DNA from 4 places in the Chryseobacterium sp. CS3K3.1 genome. Region 3 is predicted to be linked to each of the others. Evidence: riboswitches for the same ligand, from Rfam matches in the RefSeq annotation. Region 3 holds a riboswitch; each other region holds the start of a gene.

Region 1 (3,174 bases), on a different contig from region 3:
CTTTGCGGTTATACATCAAAATTAGCAGGAACTGAAAGAGGAATTACAGAGCCACAACCATCTTTCTCACCTGCATTTGGTGAAGCGTTCCTTACCTTACACCCAACAATGTATTCTAAAACATTAATTGGTAAAATGAAGGAGCACGGAGCTAAAGCTTATCTGGTGAACACAGGTTGGAATGGTACCGGAAAGAGAATTTCTCTGAAAGATACCAGAGCAATCATTGATGCCATCATTGACGGTTCTATTGATAATGCTCCTAAAACTCAGGTTCCGATCATGAACCTTGAAATTCCTACTGAATTGCCAAATGTTTCTACAGGTATTTTAGATCCTAGAGATACTTATGAAAGTGCTTCAGAATGGGAAGAAAAAGCAAAAGATCTTGCTTCAAGATATATCAAGAATTTTGAGCAGTACTGTGATACTGAAGAAGGTAAGAAGTTAGTTGCTTCAGGACCTCAATTGCAGGAACAAACTATTTAATACTTACCAATCAACAAACAAAACGCCTCATCAATGATGAGGCGTTTTTTATTCATATTTTTTACAGTTTTCAATCAACTCATTCTGTTCATCCAGTTTTAGAACTGTTAATTTGATTGATTCTTCAGTTAGAGATTTTATGATGATAAAGTGCTTTGAAGAAAAATAAGACTCTTCATCTAACATCTTATCTAAATACTTTGGAGTTGTGAAGGTCATCCAATATTTTGCTTTATCAGAAAATGTAATGGTTACTTCTATGGCATCAGATTCAATATTTTCTATTGTATCATCTATGTTAATCGAAATTATTTCCGGTTCATTATTTAAACTAAAATAAAATTTCGAATACCATCTCAGCCTTCCTTCATTATTTTGAATCCTTACATTTGCATCATTTATTTCTTTAATAATATAGGATTCTCTTTTTGTTAATTGACCGGAATAGACCCCAACATCTTTACAGTAAATTTTATCATTTATTTTCATAAATTTATCGATAACTAGCTGCGGGAAATTACTAGAATTATTTTAAACTTAATAAAGCCAATCTATACCCATCCATCCCAAAACCAGATAAAACCGCATCCGTATTGGCTGCCGTTACAGACTTCTGCCTGAATTCTTCTCTTTTGTAGATATTACTGATATGAACTTCAACCTTTGGTTTTCTGATGTTTTTCAAACAGTCAGCTATTGCATAAGAATAATGGGTAAAAGCTCCCGCATTAATCACAACGGCATCAAAGTCATCTTCCTGAAGCTTGTTGATAAGCTCTCCTTCAATATTTGACTGATAATATTTTAATTCATGAGATTGAAACTCGGATTTTAAAATTTCCAAATAATTTTCCATAGAAACATTTCCATAGATTTCAGGTTCTCTTGTGCCCAACAGATTGAGGTTAGGGCCATTGATGATTAAAACTTTCATTCTATAAAATTAAAAAGTTTTTTTAATTAATTACATAAAAATTAAGTGATGCTGAATTTTTATTCCATTGAATTATTGATAATGATATTTGTCATGTGTGAAAAAATGATAACAGTCGCAACTCCTTATTGTTATGGCTTTTATTAAAATTTTATGTTAATTGTTAAAATATTATCATGAAAAAAATATAAGTCTACTTGTTTTGTAGACTAAAAGTTTTTAGCTTTGCAACCATATTTCGATCGGCTTATAAAGAAAGATGGAGGGAACTGACCCTGTGAAGTCTTGACAACCTACCCGTGGGCAAGGTGTTACATTCAGCCTTTTAAGGAAAAATAAGCATTTGGTTTATCGTATTTATCGATGCCCTTTGCTGACTTTTCTGCAAAGGGCAAAATTTTAATATATGGTAAATAAAATTGATTATGATTAGTAAAAAATTATTTAGTGCCCAAGTATGGATTCCTCCGGTTGCTGCTTTCTTTCTGGGAGTCACCAGTGTAAATGCACAGAATTCCAGACTGAAAAAAGATAGTCTTCATGAAAAGGAGCTTGATGAAGTAGTTGTGGTAGCTTACGGAAAAGCAAAAAGAAACAGCTATACCGGTTCTGTAGCCACCATTTCCAGTGATAAAATCAATAACAGACCTGTCACCAATATTACCAAAGCATTGGAAGGGCAGGTTGCAGGGATTCAGACTACCAGTGCCTCAGGGCAGCCGGGTGCGGTTTCTACTATCAGAATCAGAGGAATCGGTTCCATCAGTGCTTCCAGTGATCCTTTATATGTAGTGGATGGAATTCCTTTTGACGGAAATATTAACTCTATCAGCCCAAGTGATATTGAATCCATCAGTGTTTTGAAAGATGCTACAGCAAGTGCTCTGTATGGTTCAAGAGGGGCAAACGGGATCATCATCATTACTACAAAATCAGGTAAAAAAGGAGAAGCAAAAGTTAATTTTAATATCAGCCAGGGATTCTCAGGAAGAGCTGTCAAAGATTATGAACAGGTAAACACAGATCAGTACTTTCAATTATATTGGGAAGCGTTGAGAAACGGATATCAGTCCGGTAAAGTTTCTTCCCAGCAGGCTGCTCAGATGGCAACAGATAATCTTGTTTCTACTCTTGGAATTAACCCATATGGAACTGCTTATCCAAAACCGGTGGGAACAGATGGGAAATTATTGCCTGGTGCTTCACCACTCTGGAATGATGACTGGAGAGATATTCTACAGAGAGTAGCATCAAGAAACCAGGTGGATCTTGATATCAGCGGAGGAAGTGAGAAAAGTAATTACTTCTTTTCCCTTGGTTATCTGGACGACAAAGGTATGGCCATTGAATCCGGTTTTAAAAGATATAATACCAGACTGAAAATTAATTCCGAAGTTAAAAAATGGCTGAATGTTGGAGTCAACTTAAGCTATACGAACAGTATTCAGCAGGCGCCTACTTCTTCGGATTCAAAAGCGAGCAATATCATCAATGCCGCAAGATTCATTCCTTCATTCTATCCTTATTATGAAAGAAATGCTGACGGCACTTATGTTTTGGATGCTGATGGAAATCCTATTTATGATTTTGGAAAATACAGGCCCACAAATGCACTTCAAAATCAGAATGCTGCTGCAACGTTGCCTTTAGATAAAAACGAAAATAAAGAAGATAACTTTTCAGGAAAAGGATTCATGGAATTCACCTTCTTGCCGGAGTTAAAATTCAAGACAAGCTTCTCTGTTGATCTG
Region 2 (3,174 bases), on a different contig from region 3:
GATGGGATATAAGGAAAACAGCAATTACGACCGAATGAACCACAGTCTTCACGGATTTACCAATATGAGTGGCGTAGGGTACGGAGAAAGCCACGATGAAGAAAGGCTTATGTTTAAAAACCTTGCATATGGTGCAGTGAACGGAAACTATGATGTAAAAAACCTGAATACCGCTCTTGAAAGAATGAAAACTTTCGGGGCAACGTTCTTTACTATTCCTGGTCCGAAAATGATCTGGCAGTTTGGAGAATTAGGATATGAATTCAGCATCAACAGATGTGCAAACGGTACGATAGACAGCGGATGCAGAACCGATGAGAAACCTGTTGCATTTACGCTGGGATATGATACTGATGTGAATAGAAAAGCAGTCTACGATACATGGGCTAAAATCATCAATATCAGAAATACCTATCCGGTTTTTAAATCTAAAACCTATACTATAGAATCCAACAATCTTACGAACGATCCCAATGGCCTGATCACAAGAATTTATGTGTATGATGCCTCTATTACCACAGGAATAAAGAATGTTGTCGTATTGGCCAATTACACGACTTCTACACAGAATGTAGTGCCTTATTTCCCTTACACAGGTCAATGGCAGAATCTGATGGACAACAGTATTTCGAATATAGTTTCCACAACGGCTCCGATCACTTTACAGCCCGGAGAATTCAGAATCTTTGGAAATTATGCAGGTGCGTTGTCTACTGTAGATACCAATGCAGCCAATAAACTATCCCTTCAGATTGCAGATAATCCTGTCCGAAATGGAATCGCCAAACTGGTTTTCAATAAAGCAAAAAATGGGGAAATTTCAATTTTTGATATGACTGGCAAAAGAATGGATTCTTTCAAACTGGATAAAGAAAATGGCATCTATGAAGCGACAGTCAGTTATCCGGCAGGAACTTATCTGGTACAGTTGAAATCAGACACAGGAATAGCCATTCAAAAGATGATTATTAAATAAAAACAAAAGATTTAGTTGGTTAGACTTATAAAAAATATTGAATATCTTAAAAACCATTAAGAAGGTTAAGAAATAAAGTATAGTTAAGGTTAATCATTCTGATTTTTAAGCTTCTTTTACTCCTCTTAAACTCTTATTAAATCTTAATGGTTCAAAAATAAAAAGTTTAAACAAGTTCATACAAAATAAAAGGCAAATTTGCAGATCAGCAGATTTGCCTTTTTTTGTAAGTTCAGAAAAATAGTCTACTTTTGCAGTAGATTTATCAAGAAAGGTGGAGGGATTTGGCCCGGTGAAACCTTAGCAACCTGCACAATTCCAGCGTGTAAAGGTGCTAATTCCAACCCTTTGGGAGAGATAATTGAAGTCAATACTCTATATGAATTCCATTTCTTGAAGTCTTGTGTATCTGCGGAAAGATCCGTCAGATTGGTAGTATTAATTGGCAAGAACAAAAATGAAAAAATTAAGCACAGCTGTACTATTGCTTGGAGCAATTCTGGTAGCTGCTCAGGAAAGTGAGGAAAAAGGAAAACAGATCGAAGATATCATCATCGTCGGAAACCGTAATGTTAAAAGAACAAAACTGGAGACGCCGGTTCCTGTAGATGTTATCAATATCGATAAAATCCAGAGAAGCGCTCCGCAAATGACCGCTCAGGATCTCCTTAATTACGTGATTCCGTCGTTTAATGCGGTGAGGCAGTCTGCTTCTGATGGCACAGAGCATATTGATCCTGTAACATTAAGAGGAATGGGCCCCGATCAGGTTCTCGTACTGCTTAACGGAAAAAGAAGACATACAACCTCATTGGTCAATTATCAGAATACCGTAGGAAATGGTTCTGTAGGAACAGATTTGAGTACCATTCCCGTAATTGCTATTGACAGAATAGAAGTGTTACGAGACGGAGCTGCTGCACAATATGGATCTGATGCTATTGCCGGAGTGATCAACATTATTCTTAAGAAAAATGCCGGAGCTTCAGCAAGTCTTACTTACGGATTAAGCGGAAGAAATGATGGAGATACTTACCAGGCAGGAGTCAACTATGGTGCTTCATTAGGAAAAAAAGACGGTTATATCAATCTATCCCTGCAATTAAGCCACAGAGGAAAAACCACAAGAACTCAAAACCACGATCTGGATATTTTCGGAGATAATTTTGCGTATGAATTTGCAGGTGACGCTGAAGCTGTAAAAGCAGCCAGAGCTGCGGATGATGCCGAAATTGAAAAAAGAGGGTTGACCCGTGATGATTTTAATTTTCAGATCGGAGATGCCCAGATCAGACAGGGACAGTTGTTTTTCAATTCAGAATACCCTTTTAATGATCATTTTAAACTCTATTCTTTCGGAGGTTTCAGTATTAAAGAAGGAGAAGGTTTTGGTTTCAGAAGACTGCCAAGCGAAAAGTCTAATGTGGTTTCATCCATTTATCCGAACGGTTTTCAGGCGGTTCTTGGGTCTCAGGTATATGATGTTTCCTATGCTGTAGGTGCAAAATATAATGTTAACAACTGGCTATTTGACCTGAGTAATACGTTCGGGAGCAATACCTTCAATTATAAGGTAAGCAACACCAATAATGCTTCTCTGGGTGCAAAATCACCCACAAGTTTTTATGCAGGTGCCCATAGTTTTCTGCAGAATACCATTAATCTTGATGTTTCCAAAAATATAAACCGTTTCAATATTGCGTTCGGTGGTGAGTTCAGGTTTGAACAATACCAGATCAAAGCTGGTGATGAAGCTTCTTATACCCAATATGATATCAGTGGAAATGTGGCCACTGAAGGATCTACAGTACTTGGAGCAGGCGGATCTCAATCCTTTATCGGATTTTCTCCCAACAATGCCTTGAAGAAAGACAGACATTCCACCGCAGTATATGCAGATGTTTCCTATGATTTGGATAAAAAACTGAATATTGATGCTGCTGCCAGGTTTGAAAATTATTCAGATTTCGGAAATACCTTGAATGGAAAACTAGCTGTACGGTATGAGTTTGTAAAAAACTATGCAGTAAGAGCCGCTGTTGGGACAGGATTCAGAGCACCATCATTGCAACAGCAATATTTTAATAATTCCTATGCGGATATTTCTACTTCCGGTTCAAAGATTGTTACCAAAGGAATATTCAGCAACGATAGCGAAGCTGCCAGAATTCTTGGATTTGATAAACTTAAACAGGAAA
Region 3 (3,174 bases):
TTACATATTCATTGAAATTTCTTGGCGCTTCAAAATTGGGATCACCTTTCAGCCATTTTCCGATATTATAATGATAAAACTGTTTGTTCCAGAGAAGCCCGGCAAAAGCCTGTCTCTGTACATTTCTCTCATCTTCGTTAACGGTATCACTCTGAATCTCCTGATAAAATTCTTCAGCTTCAGCCTGCCGGGTATTGAAAATTTCATCAAAGTTTTCAAAAGGCTCATCGGCTTCATCCGGGCACAATCTGAATTCAAAAACCTTTGATTCTCCGGCTCCGATAAGCTCATCAATCAGAAAAGAAGCCTTTGTTCCTCTTTTTTCGGGATTTACCGTATCCGTTTGATGGATAATATAATTATTAATTCCGTCTTTGAAATAAGTGTTTTCAACTGCAGGAGCTCCGTAAAGCTTAGAAGTATTGGTTTCATTATCACAAAATACACTTTGTGCATTTGAATTTCTGGAATACAGCTTCTTTATCGAAATACTGTCGTGGGCAATATTGATACTTCCGTCATGAGAAACATTAAGTTCTGCCTTATAGGTGTTGTATCCCCATTTCCAGTTATTTCTGAACCATGCTGTAGGTGCCACCACGATAGGTGCCTCATGCTGGCTTCGGTTACAGACTGTCACCCTGGCCAGAATATCATTGTGATCGGCTTTACAATATTCTATGAAAATATCAAAATATTCATCATTATCAAAAATCCCGGTGTCGAAAAGCTCATACTCAGGTTCCTTTTTGCTGCGTTTTCCATTTTCAGCAAGAATGTCATCATAAGGAAACTCATTGATCGGGTATTTATACACCATTTTCATATAGCTATGGGTAGGCGTATTATCCAGGTAATAAAAGATTTCTTTGATGTCTTCCCCATGGTTTCCCTGAGGATTGCTCAGGCCAAAGAACCGTTCTTTTACCATTTTATCTTTCTTGTTCCAGAATGAAAAAGCAAAACATAAAAGTTGCTTTACATCGGAAATTCCGGCAATGCCTTCTTCACCCCAGCGGTAGGCATAGCTTTCGGCATTATTATGATTGGTGAAATTCCAGGCATTCCCGTTCGGGCTATAATCTTCACGTACATTTCCCCACTGCCGGTTGCTTACATAAGGTCCCCAGTTTTTCCATTTGGTATCTTGTAATCTATCTTTTTCGGCGGTCATATGGCATCATTTTTCAATACGAAGTTAGTTTTTTTGAGAAGTAATTCCAATTTTTTTCATCTGAACAATTATTAATATGGTCTTGGAATACTTGTATTTAAGGGCTTTTTTAAATATTAAAATAATTTTTTTTTGAAATTAAAAGAAAAGAACTACCTTTGCACCATTCGTTCATTCAAATATTGAAAATGTTATCAAGAAAGGTTGAGGGATTAGACCCTATGAAACCTTAGCAACCCTTTGCGCAAGCAAAGAAGGTGCTACGTTCTACCAAATAATTTTGGACAGATAACTCACTGAAGTTCTTTTTCAGCCATTTCCTGTGGCATTTTCAATTGTATTAAAATTTAATAGAATTGAAAACAGAACTAAACTATATTAATCTTTCTTATCAAACTCATTCCCAAAAGGAATACCATATCCCGTTGAGCTATCAGCTCTTTGGGAAAGATCTGTTTACAGCCCCTGTTATCTTAATCAACCATGCTCTCACCGGAAACTCAAATGTATCCGGAGAAAAAGGCTGGTGGAAACAGCTGGTAGGGAAAAATCAGATTGTTGATACTGATCGATATACTGTTCTATGTTTTAATATACCCGGAAACGGATACGACGATTTTTTAATTGAAGATTATGAAGACTTTACTCCTTCAGATATCGCTGCGATATTTCTGAAAGGGCTTGAAGTTTTACAGATCAAAAATTTATATGCCATTATAGGAGGCTCTCTGGGAGGAGGGATTGCCTGGGAAATGCTTGCCCAGCAGCCTGATCTTGCTGAGATTTTTATTCCTATTGCCTGCGATTACAGAACGCACGACTGGCTTCATGCACAGTGTCTGGTTCAGAAATTTTTATTAAATGATAAGGAAGAACCATTACAGAAAGCAAGAATTCATGCCATGTTGTGCTACAGAACACCGCAGTCGCTCAATGACAGATTTCAAAACCAATATAACCAGGACAAACAACGCCTGGAATCAGAAGACTGGCTGGTTTATCATGGTAATGCACTAAACGAAAGATTTAGTTTGAAAGCGTACAAATTGATGAATCATCTCTTAATGAATATAAATGCTGCTGATACAGCACTGGAGAACATTCAGGCACGAATGCACATGATCTCCGTAGATACAGATTTATTTTTCCCGGCTTCTGAAATCCGAATGTGTTTTGAAAACTTAAAAGAGAAAAATAAAGATGTTTCTTATCACGAGATCCAATCTATACACGGGCATGATGCCTTCCTAATGGAATATCAACAATTAAATAATATCATTAAAAACATTTTATAGAAGTAATGAAAAATGCTAACGAAATAAAATTTTTGAAGAACAGATCAATCGTCAAATTTGAAGGAGAAGATTTCCTGGGAGAAATCGGGATTGACGGACGAATTTTTAAAGCGCTTACTTTGGCGCGTATCAGTGTAGGAGTAATCTCTCAGCAGGCCATAGAAAACGGAATTTCTATTCTGGTTCATGAAAATGATGCAGAAAAAGCAGTTGCCTGTCTTATTGATGAATTTGAGGCAGAAAGAAAATCAGGAAAAGTTTCTCAGATTTATAGTATCAATAATGTTTCTGTGATTGGTTTTGTAGCAGAAGATTTCAATAAAGTTTTTGCTGAGCTGGCAAGAAATAATGTTTTCCCGTTACTTTTAAATCAGGTGGCAGGAGAAAACAGAGTCAATATCGTAGTGACCTCTTCGCAGGATGAAAAAACAAGAAATATCATAGAATCTGAAATTTTCAAAAAGCCGAAGACCGTTCATCTGGCCATTATTGGTCACGGAAACGTAGGGAAAACCTTGATAGAACAGGTACTTGAATCTGCAGAAGAAATTAAAAAACGTAAAAAAATAGACCTTAAAGTAGTTGCAGTAGCCAACTCAAAGAAAATTGCCTTCAACAAAAAAGGGTTTGATGCCAATTGGGGAGATGAGGTTTTAACAGCAGAAAGACCGTCAAATGTTGAAGAACTGATTAATTTCTCCAACG
Region 4 (3,174 bases), on a different contig from region 3:
TCAGATCCTCCCGCATCAAAAGTTCTTGGAGAACCATCTGTAAGTGATGCATTAAAAGTATTGACAACACCAAAACCGAACACATTTTTCCCGAGTGTATTACTGAAATCCACATTCCAGCCCTCCCATTTTCCTTTAATCCCGGCAGCAAGGGAATAATCATTTACAGTGGCTTCAATCTGAGGCAGATATCCGTTGGGAGTAACTGCATTAATATTCCTTTCATTGTTCGGAAGCCTGTAAAATCCTCCTGCATTTCCAAGGCGGTAACTGTAGCCACCAAATGAATAAACCTTCCATTCATCATTCACAGGAATTTCAGAGTTGAAGAAGAGCTGTCCGGACTGTAGCTTAGACTGTCCGGCTCTCAAACTGAAGTCTTTTCTCTCCAATCCTCTGTAATTAAGCTCCTCAGAGGTAAAATCTCTGCCCAATATTTTTTGAAGCTCAGAAATGCTGTTTGCCCCGGAAATCTGAGATTGGAAATCAGGCGCAAAATATCCAACCTTAGTCGCATACTGCTTAATGGTATTGATGATTTGCTGAGTATTGGAAGTATTGGTAATATTTTTATAGAGCCCGTCAATATTCACTCCATCCTGTAATGCCCGGTAATTAATCGCATTATAGGCGTTGAAAATATCTCCTTCCCTCACTCCGGCTCTGGAATAAGGATCACGGTATTGCGCAGAACCTGTAATGTTAAAAAATCCTGATTTTCCTATTTTAGCTCCATAATTAAGGTCTACAGAAACAGTCTGTCCGTCTACCCCTCCGGAGAAATTGTTGGCAACTGGTGAGGCATATCCACCTAAAAATACCTGTCCGGAAAGTCCCAGCCTTTTTTTCAGTCCGAGGTTTATCACTCCCGCAATCGCATCAGAGCCATACTGGGCAGCAGCTCCATCCCTTAAAACCTCTATTTTTTCCAATGCAAAAGCTGGAATTGCATTAAGATCGGTTCCCACAGAACCTCTTCCCGGTGTAAGGGTAACATTAATCAGTGAAGACTGATATCTTCTTTTTCCGTTGAGTAATACCAAAACCTGATCCGGTCCTAACCCTCTCAACAGTGCCGGATCCACAAAATCAGTTCCGTCATTTACAGTATGTGATGTGGATGAAAATGAGGGTACGATATAGTTTAAAGCCTGGCTGATATTATTCGTCGGGCTCTGTTTTAAAATTTTAGATATATTAATGATATCCACCGGAACAGGAGTATCCGTCAAAGATCTTCCGGAACCCCTTGATCCAAGGATAACCACATCATCTATTTTCTTTGATTGTAAAGTGTCCGTCTGTGCGTAATAAAATGAAGAAATAAGCACGATAGAAGGAATAAAAATTCTTTTTTTGAAATTATGCATGTTTGTTGTGTACTTTTTTGTTGATGAAATTTGTTTTTTAAGCAATACAGATCCTGTAGCCCTAAATTGTAAGGTTACCATAGAATTCGAAATGTTTGTATTATTTTTTAGAAATAGAAAAGGCTAGAAACAACAACACATGCGCATGTAGAAATGGCATGAGAACATATCAGAGTAATGAAGGCTCACTTCATGATCTGAAGAATAAAAAATTACTGATGGAATGTGATTTCCCTTGTCTTTAAACATTTGATTTTAACTTTTAAAACAAAAATTCAAGATGGGAGTAATGACAGAATGATAAACATTTTTTCCGGAAGATCCGGCTTATCGATTGCAGCACCTTGCTTGTTTTTGCAGGTTGCTATCCCATCTAGAGATTCTTGATAATTACCCGGCAAAGATATAATTATTTCCGAAATAAAAAAAATTTAGCCTAAATTTTCGATTTTCAACATTTTAGCGTAACAAATTATCTTTTTCAGCGTCTAACCGGATAACAGTAAAAACATTATGAAAAAAACAATTTTCGCTTTATCCTTATTAAGCTCCGTTCTTATTTTTTCTCAGGAAAAAAGTAATAAACCTCAGGAAAAGCAAATTGAAGGCGTAGTCATTACCAAAACTAAAAAAGCCGTTGAACAAAAAGCAGACCGTACTATTTTTGACTTTTCTGAGCAGCCTCAGCTGAATAACGGAAACGTCCTGGAAGGAATTAAAAAACTTCCGGGACTTGTATCTACCGATATTGCCGGGATGATGTATCAGGGAAAAATGCTGGAAGTATATCTTAACGGAAGACCTCTGAACATCACTTCCAATGAATTAAACTCCTTCCTGGAAGGGATGCCCGCCAATTCCGTAGAGAGAATTGAAGTGATCACCCAGCCAGGTGCTGAGTTTCCGGCAACTTCCGGAGGTGCGATTATGAATATTATCACCAACAAAAACGCTAATAAATATTTAACCGCTACCTATTCTGGAAATTATTCTTTCACAAATTATGACAAATACAGAAGCAGAACGACTAACTCTGTTAACTTAAATGCCAGAAATAAATACTTCGGGTGGCAGCTGAATGTTGGGCAGAATTACCGTGAAAGTATGCTGAATGGCCAGCAGGATGAGCTTTTGAGCAGTCATACCGATAGATATGCACGTGGATATTTTGCAAAATCCGGATTGACTTTTGATTTAGGGCAGGACAGGTTATTATTGAACTATGATATTTATCACAATAATAATGACAACTATACTTTAAGTGACGGGCATGGAGATTTACCGTTCAAGAGAAATCCGAAGGATTTAAAAGAAGCTTTTTATACTTCTTCTGACGTTGCCCATACCAATAATTTGAGACAGGAAGCGGTTGTAACCTATCAGAAACGTTTTGCTGACAAATCTCAAAAACTGGATTTCCAGTTTGGGTATACAAGATCAGACAGCAAATTTTCTCAGGATAATTACTTTCAGGATGGGACGTTTGTAGCTTATCCCAATGAGCCTCTTGATAGCCCTACCAATGGATTAAAAGATATTCTGAATAATAAATCTGTGATGAATATTGCCAACTTCAAAGTAGATTACGCACAGCCGATCAAGCTTCTTGATGGTGGGAAAGTAAGTTTTGGAGGATTATATGAAAGACAGGATTATGATACAGAAAGTTTTAGACTGACCAATCTTGAATATCAGAGACAGACTGCTTCAACGTATTTAGAATTTCAGGCTAAACTGAAAAAGTTTGATTTCACGTTGGGATCCCGTGCTGAAAATTATGATATTTCCGGGGTAACAAGATATT

What was found. Region 3 has a riboswitch for S-adenosylmethionine ahead of AC5YGI_RS16755 (alpha/beta fold hydrolase). Riboswitches for the same ligand answer to the same signal wherever they lie in the genome.
Region 1: another riboswitch for S-adenosylmethionine. It lies ahead of AC5YGI_RS00300 (SusC/RagA family TonB-linked outer membrane protein); the one in region 3 lies ahead of AC5YGI_RS16755 (alpha/beta fold hydrolase).
Region 2: another riboswitch for S-adenosylmethionine. It lies ahead of AC5YGI_RS09245 (TonB-dependent receptor plug domain-containing protein); the one in region 3 lies ahead of AC5YGI_RS16755 (alpha/beta fold hydrolase).
Region 4: another riboswitch for S-adenosylmethionine. It lies ahead of AC5YGI_RS09580 (TonB-dependent receptor plug domain-containing protein); the one in region 3 lies ahead of AC5YGI_RS16755 (alpha/beta fold hydrolase).

Annotation. Positions count from the first base shown of each region.
Region 1 is NZ_JCAKRV010000001.1:68,239-71,412, reverse strand. It holds gene pckA (phosphoenolpyruvate carboxykinase (ATP)) at 1-489, shown strand, start outside; gene AC5YGI_RS00310 (hypothetical protein) at 538-978, opposite strand; gene AC5YGI_RS00305 (type II 3-dehydroquinate dehydratase) at 1,016-1,423, opposite strand; SAM riboswitch class I at 1,668-1,765, shown strand; gene AC5YGI_RS00300 (SusC/RagA family TonB-linked outer membrane protein) at 1,849-3,174, shown strand, end outside.
Region 2 is NZ_JCAKRV010000008.1:16,231-19,404, forward strand. It holds gene AC5YGI_RS09240 (alpha-amylase family glycosyl hydrolase) at 1-976, shown strand, start outside; SAM riboswitch class I at 1,236-1,340, shown strand; gene AC5YGI_RS09245 (TonB-dependent receptor plug domain-containing protein) at 1,434-3,174, shown strand, end outside.
Region 3 is NZ_JCAKRV010000018.1:93,624-96,797, forward strand. It holds gene AC5YGI_RS16750 (MGH1-like glycoside hydrolase domain-containing protein) at 1-1,174, opposite strand, end outside; SAM riboswitch class I at 1,363-1,469, shown strand; gene AC5YGI_RS16755 (alpha/beta fold hydrolase) at 1,531-2,469, shown strand; gene AC5YGI_RS16760 (ACT domain-containing protein) at 2,475-3,174, shown strand, end outside.
Region 4 is NZ_JCAKRV010000008.1:91,228-94,401, reverse strand. It holds gene AC5YGI_RS09580 (TonB-dependent receptor plug domain-containing protein) at 1-1,370, opposite strand, end outside; SAM-I-IV-variant riboswitch at 1,668-1,765, opposite strand; gene AC5YGI_RS09575 (outer membrane beta-barrel protein) at 1,884-3,174, shown strand, end outside.